2 regions of the Pseudoalteromonas sp. TAP-3C genome follow, and region 1 is predicted to be linked to the other one. Evidence: predicted binding sites of a transcription regulator. Region 1 holds the regulator's gene; the other holds the start of a gene.
The links. The regulator NrdR, encoded in region 1, represses ribonucleotide reductase genes. The targets are predictions, from matches to a motif close to AAACACNANATNTNGTGTTT.
Positions count from the first base shown of each region.

Region 2: a site for NrdR is predicted at 3,837-3,856, ahead of nrdA (class 1a ribonucleoside-diphosphate reductase subunit alpha). Genes of this name have one in related genera too.

Region 1 covers NZ_CM187618.1:2,491,694-2,497,751, forward strand. The annotation lists gene ribBA (bifunctional 3,4-dihydroxy-2-butanone-4-phosphate synthase/GTP cyclohydrolase II) at 1-1,005, opposite strand, end outside; gene AC6H44_RS11675 (riboflavin synthase) at 1,034-1,687, opposite strand; gene ribD (bifunctional diaminohydroxyphosphoribosylaminopyrimidine deaminase/5-amino-6-(5-phosphoribosylamino)uracil reductase RibD) at 1,712-2,839, opposite strand; gene nrdR (transcriptional regulator NrdR) at 2,842-3,291, opposite strand; gene glyA (serine hydroxymethyltransferase) at 3,399-4,655, opposite strand; gene thrC (threonine synthase) at 4,921-6,058, opposite strand, start outside.
Region 2 covers NZ_CM187618.1:1,654,431-1,660,488, forward strand. The annotation lists gene gyrA (DNA topoisomerase (ATP-hydrolyzing) subunit A) at 1-1,998, opposite strand, end outside; gene ubiG (bifunctional 2-polyprenyl-6-hydroxyphenol methylase/3-demethylubiquinol 3-O-methyltransferase UbiG) at 2,177-2,887, shown strand; gene AC6H44_RS07815 (HAD family hydrolase) at 2,887-3,567, shown strand; gene nrdA (class 1a ribonucleoside-diphosphate reductase subunit alpha) at 3,976-6,058, shown strand, end outside.

The sequences.
Region 1 (6,058 bases):
AATTTGTGAACCTACACCTACTGTGCGTGAAGTACCTTGAAATTTATGTGGCGTTACATTTTCACCCGCATCAGCTGCGGCAAATGCTTTTACTGTGGCTTCTAATTCTTCAGTAGTTTCTTGCTTACCTAAAATAACTAAAACACCGTTATTCTGTGCTATGTAGGCCATCGCTTGCGATAATCCCCAGCTGCGGTCAGCGCTGCGATCAGAGAGTAAAATATCGTTAAACGTACTTTGCAAATGAACACGCACTAAGGTCGGTTGTTGTTGTTTTATTTCACCTTTAAGCAATGCATAGTGAAGTTGGCCATCGATAGTATCTTTATAAGTTACTAAATCAAACTCACCATGTTCGGTGGGCAATTTACATTTTGCAACTTGCTCAATAGTCGTTTCGTTTAGGTTTCGGTACTCGATTAAATCAGCAATGGTGCCAATTTTAATATCATGTTGCTTCGCAAACACCTCTAAATCAGGGCGACGTGCCATAGTGCCATCTTCATTTAGAATTTCTACAATCACTGATGATGGTTCAAGCCCCGCTAAACGCGCTAAGTCACACCCTGCTTCTGTGTGTCCTGCACGAGTTAGCACACCGCCCGGTTGCGCCATAATAGGGAAAATATGCCCTGGCTGTACAATATCATCTGGCACCGCGCCTTTGGCAATGGCAGCTTGCACTGTGCGTGCACGATCGGCTGCAGAAATCCCTGTTGTAACTCCTTTTGACGCCTCTATCGACATAGTGAAATTAGTTGAAAATGCGGCACCATTATTTTTTACCATTAATGGTAAATCAAGCTGCGAACAACGCTCTTGCGTCATGGTTAAACAAATTAGACCACGGCCATGCGTTGCCATAAAATTAATGGCTTGTGCGCTAATGTGTTCAGCAGCAATAATTAAATCGCCTTCATTTTCTCTGTCTTCATCGTCCATTAAAATAACCATTTTACCGGCTTTAATGTCATCAATTATTTCTTGTGCGCTGTTTAAATTCATAAGTTGCTCGTATAAGTTGTCAATGTCGTTATTTTATAAAGCCCGCTTTAGCGAGTAAGCTCATCGAAATATCTGAACCCGCTGGGTGCTCAGCCCCTTTAACTAGGCGCTCTAAATAACGTGCTATTTGGTCGACCTCTAAATTAACTTGGGTGCCCACTTTAAAGTCAGCTATGGTCGTTTGTTCCTTGGTGTGCGGCACAATAGTCAGCTTGAATTTATTACCTTCAACCGCATTGACCGTTAAGCTAATACCATCAATACACACCGAACCCTTGTAAGGAATGTATTTCATTAAACTCTCATCGGTGGCAAACCAATATTCCGTGGCTCGCGCATTGGTATTAATTGCTGTAATAGTGGCAATACCATCTACATGGCCAGACACTAAATGACCACCAAGGCGCGAAACTGGTTGCATCGCTTTTTCAAGGTTAACCGTTTGCCCTAAGGTATAGTGGGCGAACCCCGTTAAACTAATCGTTTCATTTGATAAGTCAGCACTAAAGCCATCAATGTGCTTATCAACAACTGTTAGGCAAACGCCATTGGTTGCAATACTGTCACCTAGCTTAACATCACTCATATCAAGGTTTTTACTTTGAATACGAATAGCTAAATCACCTTGTTTTTTTTGTAATAACGCAATTTTACCTATTGCTTCAACTATGCCAGTAAACATAATGCTACTCTTTATATAAAATGATTAATGCGCTTTTTTTAGTGCTGTAATACGTAAATCATCACCTATTGGCACACACTCATTAAAAGTTAAATTAATGGTATTTTGCATACTCATTAACTCTGGGAAATTCAGTAAACTTTTGGCATCGCTGCCCATTAATTTGGGGGCAATATAAAAAATAAATTCATCAATTAAATCAAGCTCAGCCATCTTACCGGCCAATGTTGCTCCTGCTTCTAACCACACAGTATTAAACTGTAATTGAGCTAGCGTGTGTAACACGGCCAGTAAATCTACTTTATTATTATTTTTAGGCACTTCAATCTGTTTAACAAAATGAGGCCACTGATGTGATTTATCAACCTTTGTGGTGAATATTATCACCTCACTTTGAATTGAAAATAAGGCAAGATCAGGGGTAAGTCTATTTTGTGAATCAATAATAATCCGAACTGGTTGGCGCAGTGGTAAGTCAGTTGGTAAAGAATGCGGTAACTCTTCTGGGCGCACATTTAATTTTGCATCATCCATTAATACCGTATCGGCACCGGTTAAAATTGCACAGCTTTGTGCTCGGTATAATTGCACATCTTGACGCGCAGCGGGGCCGGTTATCCATTTACTTTGGCCGTTTTTAAGCGCCGTTTTGCCATCTATACTTGCGGCCATTTTACAGGTTACAAATGGAAGCCCTTGCTCCATGCGTTTAAAAAAACCGAGGTTCAATGCGCGAGCTTGCGCTTCAAGCAACCCGTAAGCGACGTCTATACCAGCATCCGCTAAAATTTTCAGGCCTTTGCCTGCAACTTGCGGGTTGGTATCAACCATGGCGGCAATCACTTTTTTAACACCCGCTGCTTTTAGAGCTTCAGCACATGGCGGTGTCCGACCATAATGACTGCAAGGCTCAAGTGTTACATAGGCAGTTGCGCCTTTGGCATTTTCACCAGCGATAGCCAATGCATTTACTTCAGCATGACCTTGTCCTGCTAATTGATGAAACCCTTCACCTATTATTTGGTTGTTTTTTACCAGTACGCAGCCAACATTTGGGTTAGGTGTGGTCGTAAACCGTCCTTTTTTTGCCAGCTCAATGGCACGGGCCATATAACGTTTATCATCCTCTGAAAACGAGTTTTGCATGCTCATTGTTACTCTCCTAAGCGGGCTATTTCTTCACCGAACTCGCGTATATCTTCAAACGAGCGATACACTGAAGCAAACCTGACATAAGCCACTTTATCTAGCTTTTTAAGTGCTTCCATAATGCACTCGCCTACTAGATGACTAGAGACTTCGCGCTCGCCAGTGGCGCGCAGCTTTGATTTAATAATATTGACTACTTCATCAACTTGTTCGGTGCTTACTGGGCGTTTTTCCAGGGCGCGAGTTAAACCGTTTAATAACTTATCTTCATTAAACGGTTCCCGACTGCCATCTTGTTTAATAACCCGTGGCATCACTAATTCAGCCCCTTCAAAGGTGGTAAATCGTTCGTGACATTCATTACATTCACGACGTCTACGCACTTGGTGTCCCCCACCGACAAGGCGAGAATCAATAACTTTAGTATCTTTGGCGGTGCAAAATGGGCAATGCATAACTGTGTGTTTCCGTTTTAAAAACAAAAAATGGCCGCTATCATAGCGACCATTATCATAACAAAAATGTGTGCAGTTGTGATCTAAATTACTGTTTTACTATTAGGTTAAGCGTAAACAGGTAATTTTGCACAAATTGCTTTTACTTTTTCTTTTACTTGCGCTTGTACTGACTCATCGTTGATGTTGTCTAGTACATCACAAATCCACCCTGCTAGCTCTTTTGACTCTGCTTCTTTAAAACCACGACGAGTAATGGCCGGTGAACCAATACGCAGACCAGAGGTAACAAATGGTGAACGAGGGTCGTTTGGTACTGAGTTTTTGTTAACCGTGATATTCGCGTTACCAAGTGCAGCATCCGCATCTTTACCGGTGATATCTTTATCGATTAGATCAAGTAAGAATAAGTGGTTGTCAGTTTTACCCGATACTACTTTGTAGCCGCGCTCTTGTAATACTGCAACCATTGCTTGTGCATTTTTAACAACTTGCGCTTGGTATGTTTTAAACTCAGGTTGAAGTGCTTCTTTAAATGCAACCGCTTTAGCAGCAATAACATGACATAAAGGACCACCTTGACCACCTGGGAAAACAGCACTGTTTAGCTTTTTATAAATTTCTTCATCGCCACAACCAGAGATAATCAAACCGCCACGCGGGCCCGCTAGTGTTTTGTGAGTTGTGGTTGTTATAACATGCGCAAAAGGAACCGGGCTTGGATAAACACCCGCAGCAACTAAGCCCGCAACGTGCGCCATATCAACAAATAAGTAAGCACCTACTTTATCTGCAATTTCACGGAATTTAGCCCAATCAACAATACCTGAGTAGGCAGAAAAACCCGCAATAATCATTTTTGGTTTGTGCTCAAGTGCTAACGCTTCAACTTGTGCATAATCAATTTCACCCGTTTCTTCATTAAGGCCATACTGAATTGCGTTGTATGTTTTTCCTGAGAAATTGACGTGTGAACCGTGTGTTAAGTGGCCACCGTGCGCTAGGCTCATGCCTAATACCGTATCGAGTGGGCTTAATAGTGCTTGAAAAACAGCGGCATTGGCTTGTGAACCGGCATGGGGTTGCACGTTTGCGTAATCTGTACCAAATAATTCATTTGCGCGGTCAATGGCAAGTTGCTCAACCACGTCTACGTGCTCACAACCACCGTAGTAACGTTTGCCCGGGTAACCCTCGGCGTATTTGTTAGTAAGCTGAGACCCCTGCGCTTCAAGTACGCGTGGGCTACAGTAGTTTTCAGATGCAATTAACTCAATGTGTTCTTCTTGGCGTGATGTTTCTTTGCTCATCGCGTCAAATAACTCTGGATCAAAGTCCGAAATATTCATGCTACGTTCTAACATTGGGGTCTCCTGGGCAACGTGTATGGGTATTTTTAAGAGGCTTTATTGTACGCTTAAAACGACTTTTTGCCTATGCTCTTAAGTTGAGGATATTTAAACAGGGATTGAAACTATTTCACAGCTTTTTAATGATGATATTTTTTTATAAATCAATAACAATTTTAAATGAATTTTGTTTATTACATTTGTTTAACTTATACATTGTACCAAAAGCCGATTTAAACAAACAAAAAGCGGCCTATGCCGCTTTTTTGTATTCGTAATGTTAACCGAGTTTAGCAAATAGCTCACTGCGTAAATCATCGTAATTATTTTGCATATCAATAGCTAAACAGGGCTTTGCGAGTGCATCAGCAAGCGGTTTTGGCATGCTTATTTGAGTGTTTAACACATTTTCAACACTGTCTTTAAATTTGGCAGGGTGTGCCGTTGCTAAAAATACACCTGCGACATTAGCTGCTTTATTTTCAACAAGACCTTGATAAGCAATGGCCGTATGCGGCTCTGCAATGTAGCCAAGCTGTTGAATTTTTTTCATCACCGCTTTTGTGTTTTGCTCATCCACACTCACCGAATAAAAGTTATCATAACTAAACCAGTTATTATCTAGCATGGTTTGTACACGTGGCCAGTTATTAGGTTTACTCACATCCATTGCATTTGAAAGCGATTCAATTGTCGCATTAGGTGTCCAATTTTTATCAAGCATAAAGCGCGGTACTGTGTCGTTTTGGTTTGTAGTGGCGCTCAGTTTACCTACAGGCATACCAATAACAGCGCCAATCATAGCCGCACACACATTTCCAAAGTTACCGCTAGGCACTGAAATATGCGCGGTAGCACGTTTTTCTTTAGGTAACTGTGCTATTGCTTCAAAGTAGTAACACACCTGCGCAACTAAACGGCTAATGTTAATTGAATTTGCTGAGTTTAAACCTAAATTCGATTTTAGCTCTTCATCTAAAAATGACTTTTTAACCAACTCTTGGCAATCATCAAAGCTGCCCTCAATCGCGTAACAATGAATATTGCCGCCAAGCGTTGTAAATAATTTTTGCTGCGCGAGTGAAATTTTGCCTTTAGGATATAAAATAACCACGTCAATATTTGGCTTGTTATAAAAAGCATGTGCCACTGCCGCCCCCGTATCACCCGATGTTGCAGTTAAAATAGTCACCTTTTCACCTTGGTTAAACTGCGCTAGGCACTGCGCCATAAAGCGGCCACCAAAATCTTTAAATGCGAGCGTCGGGCCATGGAATAGCTCTAAGCAGTAGGTGTTGTCTTCAACTTCCACCAGCTTAACCGGAAAGTTAAACGCATTTTTAACCATCTGAGCAACTGTATCGCTTGGTAACTCATCACCAATAAGATGCGATAAAATTTTGCCGCTGCGCGTAACA
Region 2 (6,058 bases), 840 kb from region 1:
GCGGCTGTATGCTGTTAGTGGCGTTTTCTTAACCGTACCAAAGGCCGTTGCCATAAAGATATATTTATCATCTTCATAATCGCGTACTGGCAAGATTGCAGTAATACGCTCATCGGCTTCAAGTGGTAATAGGTTAACAATTGGCTTACCACGCGCTGCACGACTGGCAAGTGGCAACTGGTATACTTTAAGCCAATATAAACGACCCGCTGTAGAGAAACATAAAATGGTATCGTGGGTATTAGCAACAAGCAGACGTTCAATGAAGTCTTCATCTTTCATCTTGGTTGCTGATTTACCTTTACCACCGCGTCGCTGCGCTTCGTAATCAGTTAATGCTTGGTACTTAACATAGCCTTCGTGTGACAGCGTAACAACGACGTTTTCTTCGTTAATTAAATCTTCAAGGCTAATATCGTGTGCTGCAGCATTTATTTCCGTGCGACGCTCATCACCATATTGCTCTTTAATTTCAACCAGTTCATCACGAATAACTTCCATTAAGCGATATGGATTTGCCAAAATAAATAATAACTCGGCAATCAAATCAAGTAACGTTTGATATTCAGTAAGAATTTTTTCGTGCTCAAGACCGGTTAGTTTATGTAAACGTAAATCTAATATTGCTTGGGCTTGTTGCTCGGAAATATAGTATTGACCATCACGAATACCCAGATCGCTTGCTAACCAATCTGGGCGTGCAACGTTATCTTCGCCTGCTTTATCAAGCATGGCTTTAACATTACCTAATTCCCACGGACGTGCTGTTAGTGCAATTTTTGCCTCAGCAGGCGTTGGCGACTTACGAATAAGTTCGATAATTGGGTCAATGTTTGCCAGTGCAATCGCTAAGCCTTCTAACGTGTGTGCACGGTCGCGAGCTTTGCGTAAATCAAACACGGTACGACGAGTAACAACTTCACGACGGTGAATAATAAACTCTTCAAGCATTTCTTTTAAGTTGAAACACTTAGGTTGGTTATTAATTAATGCAACCATATTCATACCAAACACAGTTTGTAACTGAGTTTGTGCATAAAGATTGTTTAAAATAACTTCACCGACATCACCGCGTTTGATCTCGATAACGATACGCATACCGTCTTTATCTGATTCATCACGTAATGCGCTGATCCCTTCAATTTTTTTATCTTTAACTAGCTCAGCGATTTTTTCAATCAGCCGCGCTTTGTTAACTTGGTAAGGGATTTCATGAACAATAATGGTTTCGCGGCCGGTTTTTTCATCGGTTTCAACATCAGCACGTGCACGCATGTACACTTTACCACGCCCGGTTTGATAGGCCTGTTCAATGCCTTTTTTACCGTTAATAATGGCCGCAGTTGGAAAGTCTGGACCAGGAATGTAATCCATTAACTCTGTTATGGTTAATTCAGGGTTTTGAATCAGCGCCAAACAGCCATTCACAACTTCTGTTAGGTTATGTGGCGGAATATTTGTTGCCATACCAACGGCAATACCTGACGACCCATTCACTAATAAATTGGGTATTTTAGTCGGTAACACATCAGGAATTTGCTCTGTGCCGTCATAGTTAGGCACAAAATCAACCGTTTCTTTTTCAAGATCGGCTAGTAATTCATGCGACATTTTTGCCATACGGACTTCTGTATAACGCATTGCCGCTGCTGAATCACCATCAACCGAACCAAAGTTACCCTGACCATCTACCAGCATATAACGCAGTGAGAATGGCTGAGCCATACGTACGATAGTGTCATAAACTGCACTGTCGCCGTGTGGGTGGTATTTACCGATTACGTCACCGACCACACGGGCCGATTTTTTGTAAGGCTTGTTCCAGTCATTACTAAGCTCGTTCATTGCAAACAAAACGCGGCGGTGAACAGGTTTTAAGCCGTCACGTACGTCTGGTAATGCACGTCCTACAATTACGCTCATGGCGTAATCTAGGTAGGAGTTTTTTAACTCGTCTTCAATATTGACTGGCAGAATTTCATTGGCGAGATCAGTCATTTGATATCACATTCCTTCAGTATCAGCTCTCAACAACCCAGTATTAGGTAGTAAGAGTGTTTGTTATTATTTCTAAGCAGCTATGCTATCACAATTAATTTTAATTTACAGGCGCAAAACTTTGCGATTTATCAATTTAGGCCTATATAATGGCCTCAGATTGACGAGGAAGTATTTTATGACCGAACATCAAAATGTAGATAACGCAGAAATAGCAAAGTTTGAAGCCATCGCAGAGCACTGGTGGGATTTAGAAGGTGAATTTAAGCCGCTTCACGAAATTAATCCATTACGATTAGATTTCATCGCAGACAAAACCAAAGGATTATTTGACAAAGAAACCCTCGATGTAGGCTGTGGTGGCGGTATTTTGAGCCATAGTATGGCGCGAATGGGCGCAAAAGTAACCGGTATCGATATGGGCCAAGAGCCTTTAACCGTTGCCAAGTTACATAGTTTAGAAACCGATGTACCGGTTGAATATATAAAAGTACCCGCAGAGCAATTTGCCGATGAGCACCCAGAACGCTTTGACGTGATCACCTGTATGGAGATGCTAGAACATGTCCCCGACCCTGCTTCTATTATTCATGCGGTGGCTAAATTGGCAAAACCTGGGGCCGAGGTATTTTTCTCTACCCTCAATAAAACCCCAAAAGCTTATTTATACGCCATTGTAGGCGCTGAAAAACTGTTAAAAATGGTGCCAGAAGGTACTCATGATCATAAGAAGTTTATTAAACCAGCGCAATTGATTGCATGGGCAGAACAAGCAGGCTTAAAAGTACGTGCCAGTGCGGGGTTAAGTTACAACCCGCTTTCAAAACAATATACGCTTAATGATGATGTAAGCGTAAATTATATGCTGCATTTTGAGAAGTTAGCGTAGTGGCACGCTCTCAAACACCCACTGCTGCGGTTGAATATCAAGCATTGCTGTTTGACTTAGACGGCACTTTACTTGATACCGCTGATGATTTGGGCGCAGCACTCAATACGGTGCTGCGCAATCATAAACAGCCAGAAGTAAGCAGTGATATATATCGCCCAGCGGCCTCAAATGGAGCTGCAGCATTATTGGCTGCCGGTTTTAAAGAATACTGGGAAAAACAGCCTCAACAGCAGCTATTAAACGAGCTAGTTACTCAATATGCAGCTAATATAGCCACGCATACTCGGTGTTTTTTGGGCGTTGAGCAATTACTTATTACGCTTGACAATAAAGAAATCCCTTGGGGCATTATGACTAATAAGCCCAGTTTTCTAACCGAGCCATTAATTAAAGCCATTCCTGTATTAAAAAATGCCCGTATTGTGGTCAGTGGTGATACCTTAGCAGAGTCAAAGCCCTCCCCTTTACCTTTATTGTATTGTGCTGAGCAGATGAATGTAGACCCTTCACGTTGCTTGTACATAGGTGATGCACAGCGTGATATTCAAGCTGGTAAAGCAGCTAATATGCACACTGCAACTGCATTGTGGGGATATATCCCTAGTAATGACGAAGCATTGGCTTGGAATGCGGATTTTAATTGGCATAGTCCTATAGATGCATTTAACCATATATAGTGCCATGTTAATTAATAAACACTACATATTGTGATTGTGTTAGTTTTTACGCAAAGCTTGATGATAAAAAAAGCAGACAAAATTTATTTTTAAAAAGCGTAAATTTAATCTTTCCTCAGTTGATTTTTACAAATTTCAACTTAACCGAATGATCAAAGGTTAATGCCTACTAACACAATTGCCTTATCCCAACGTTATCCACAATGAGGGCGATTTCTATCCCTTGCAAAAGTTACCAGACCACACTATCTTGTGATCTCTAATTTAAACAACACCAGATATTGTGGCTAAATGTTATTCAATCAAATTCATCCAACGGGTGAAATAACAATAAAAAAATAGGTGCTCGGCTTTTAAGTGCACGCATTGGTCAAAAATATTTAATTCCCAAGGAATACAGGCAAAGCTATGAACCAACTGTTATCTGTAAGCAAACGTGACGGCCGTAAAGAGCCACTTGATCTTGATAAGATCCATCGCGTTATTGAATGGGCCGCCGAAGGTTTAAATAACGTTTCGGTTTCACAAGTTGAACTTAAATCACATATTCAATTTTATGACGGTATTCGTACCAAAGACATTCACGAAACGATTATCAAGGCCGCTGCCGATCAGATATCTAAAGAATCACCCGATTATCAGTATCTAGCCGCTAGATTAGCTGTATTCCATCTACGTAAAAAAGCGTATGGTCAGTTTGAGCCGCCACGTTTGTTTGATCATGTTACAAAAATGGTAGAACAAAAACGCTATGATGCCCACTTATTGGCTGATTACACGGAACAAGAACTTGATGAACTAGATGCTTATCTTGATCATGGCCGCGACCTTAACTTTAGCTACGCAGCCGTTAAGCAACTTGAAGGTAAATACTTGGTTCAAAACCGTGTTACTGGTGAAATTTACGAAAGTGCCCAATTTTTATATATTTTAGTCGCAGCGAGCTTATTCTCTGATTATCCTCGCGAAACCCGAATTGACTATATCAAACGCTTTTACGATGCCGTTTCATTATTTAAAATTTCTTTACCTACGCCAATTATGTCAGGTGTTCGTACGCCTACCCGTCAGTTTAGCTCGTGTGTACTTATAGAGTGTGGCGACAGCTTAGATTCAATTAATGCGACGTCATCAGCTATTGTTAAGTACGTTTCTCAGCGTGCTGGTATTGGTATTAATGCTGGTCGCATTCGTGCATTAGGAAGTCCTATTCGTAATGGCGAGGCTTATCACACTGGCTGTATTCCGTTTTATAAGCACTTTCAAACAGCGGTAAAAAGCTGTTCGCAAGGCGGCGTACGCGGTGGCGCAGCTACTTTGTTCTACCCGCTTTGGCACTTAGAAGTAGAAAACCTACTGGTACTTAAAAACAACCGTGGTGTTGATGATAACCGCGTACGTCATTTAGATTACGGTGTGCAGTTCAATAAGTTAATGTATTCACGCTTAATTAAAGACGATTACATTACATTATTCAGTCCATCAGATGTCCCTGGCCTTTATGATGCATTTTTTGAAGACCAAGATGAATTTGACGCGCTGTACACACAGTATGAACAAGATGAGTCAATCCGTAAAAAACGTATCAAGGCGATTGAGCTATTTTCTATGTTTGCTCAAGAGCGTGCGAGTACGGGGCGTATTTACTTACAAAATGTTGACCACTGTAATACGCACAGCCCGTTTATTTCTAAAGTTGCGCCTATTCGCCAATCTAACTTATGTTTAGAAATTGCGTTACCGACTAAACCACTTAGTAATGTGAATGACGAAGAAGGTGAAATTGCCTTATGTACGTTATCAGCATTTAACTTAGGTGCCATTGAGTCTTTGGATGAATTAGAAGAGTTAGCTGAGCTTGCCGTTCGCGCACTAGATAACTTACTTGATTTTCAAGACTACCCTGTCCCTGCGGCTAAAAATGCCACCATGGGACGTCGTACTCTAGGTATAGGCGTTATTAACTATGCTTACTACTTAGCTAAAAACGGCAAACGTTACTCAGATGGCAGTGCCAATGCACTGACTCATAAAACATTTGAAGCGATTCAGTATTACTTGATGAAAGCGTCAAACGAGCTGGCTAAAGAGCGTGGTGCATGTCCTAAATTTAACGAAACCACGTATTCACAAGGGATCATGCCTACCGATACCTACAAACGTGATCTAGATAAAGTGTGTGATGAACCCCTTCACCTTGATTGGGATACATTACGTGCCAACATTAAAGAGTACGGTATGCGTAACTCAACACTGAGCGCATTAATGCCATCAGAGACGTCATCGCAAATATCAAATGCGACCAATGGTATTGAACCACCGCGTGGCCACATTAGTGTTAAAGCAAGTAAAGACGGTATTTTAAAGCAAGTAGTTCCTGAGTATGAACGCCTTAAAGATAGTTATGAGTTACTGTGGGATATTCCATCAAACGATGGTTACTTACAATTAGTGGGTATAATGCAGAAATTTATCGATCAAACGATTTCAG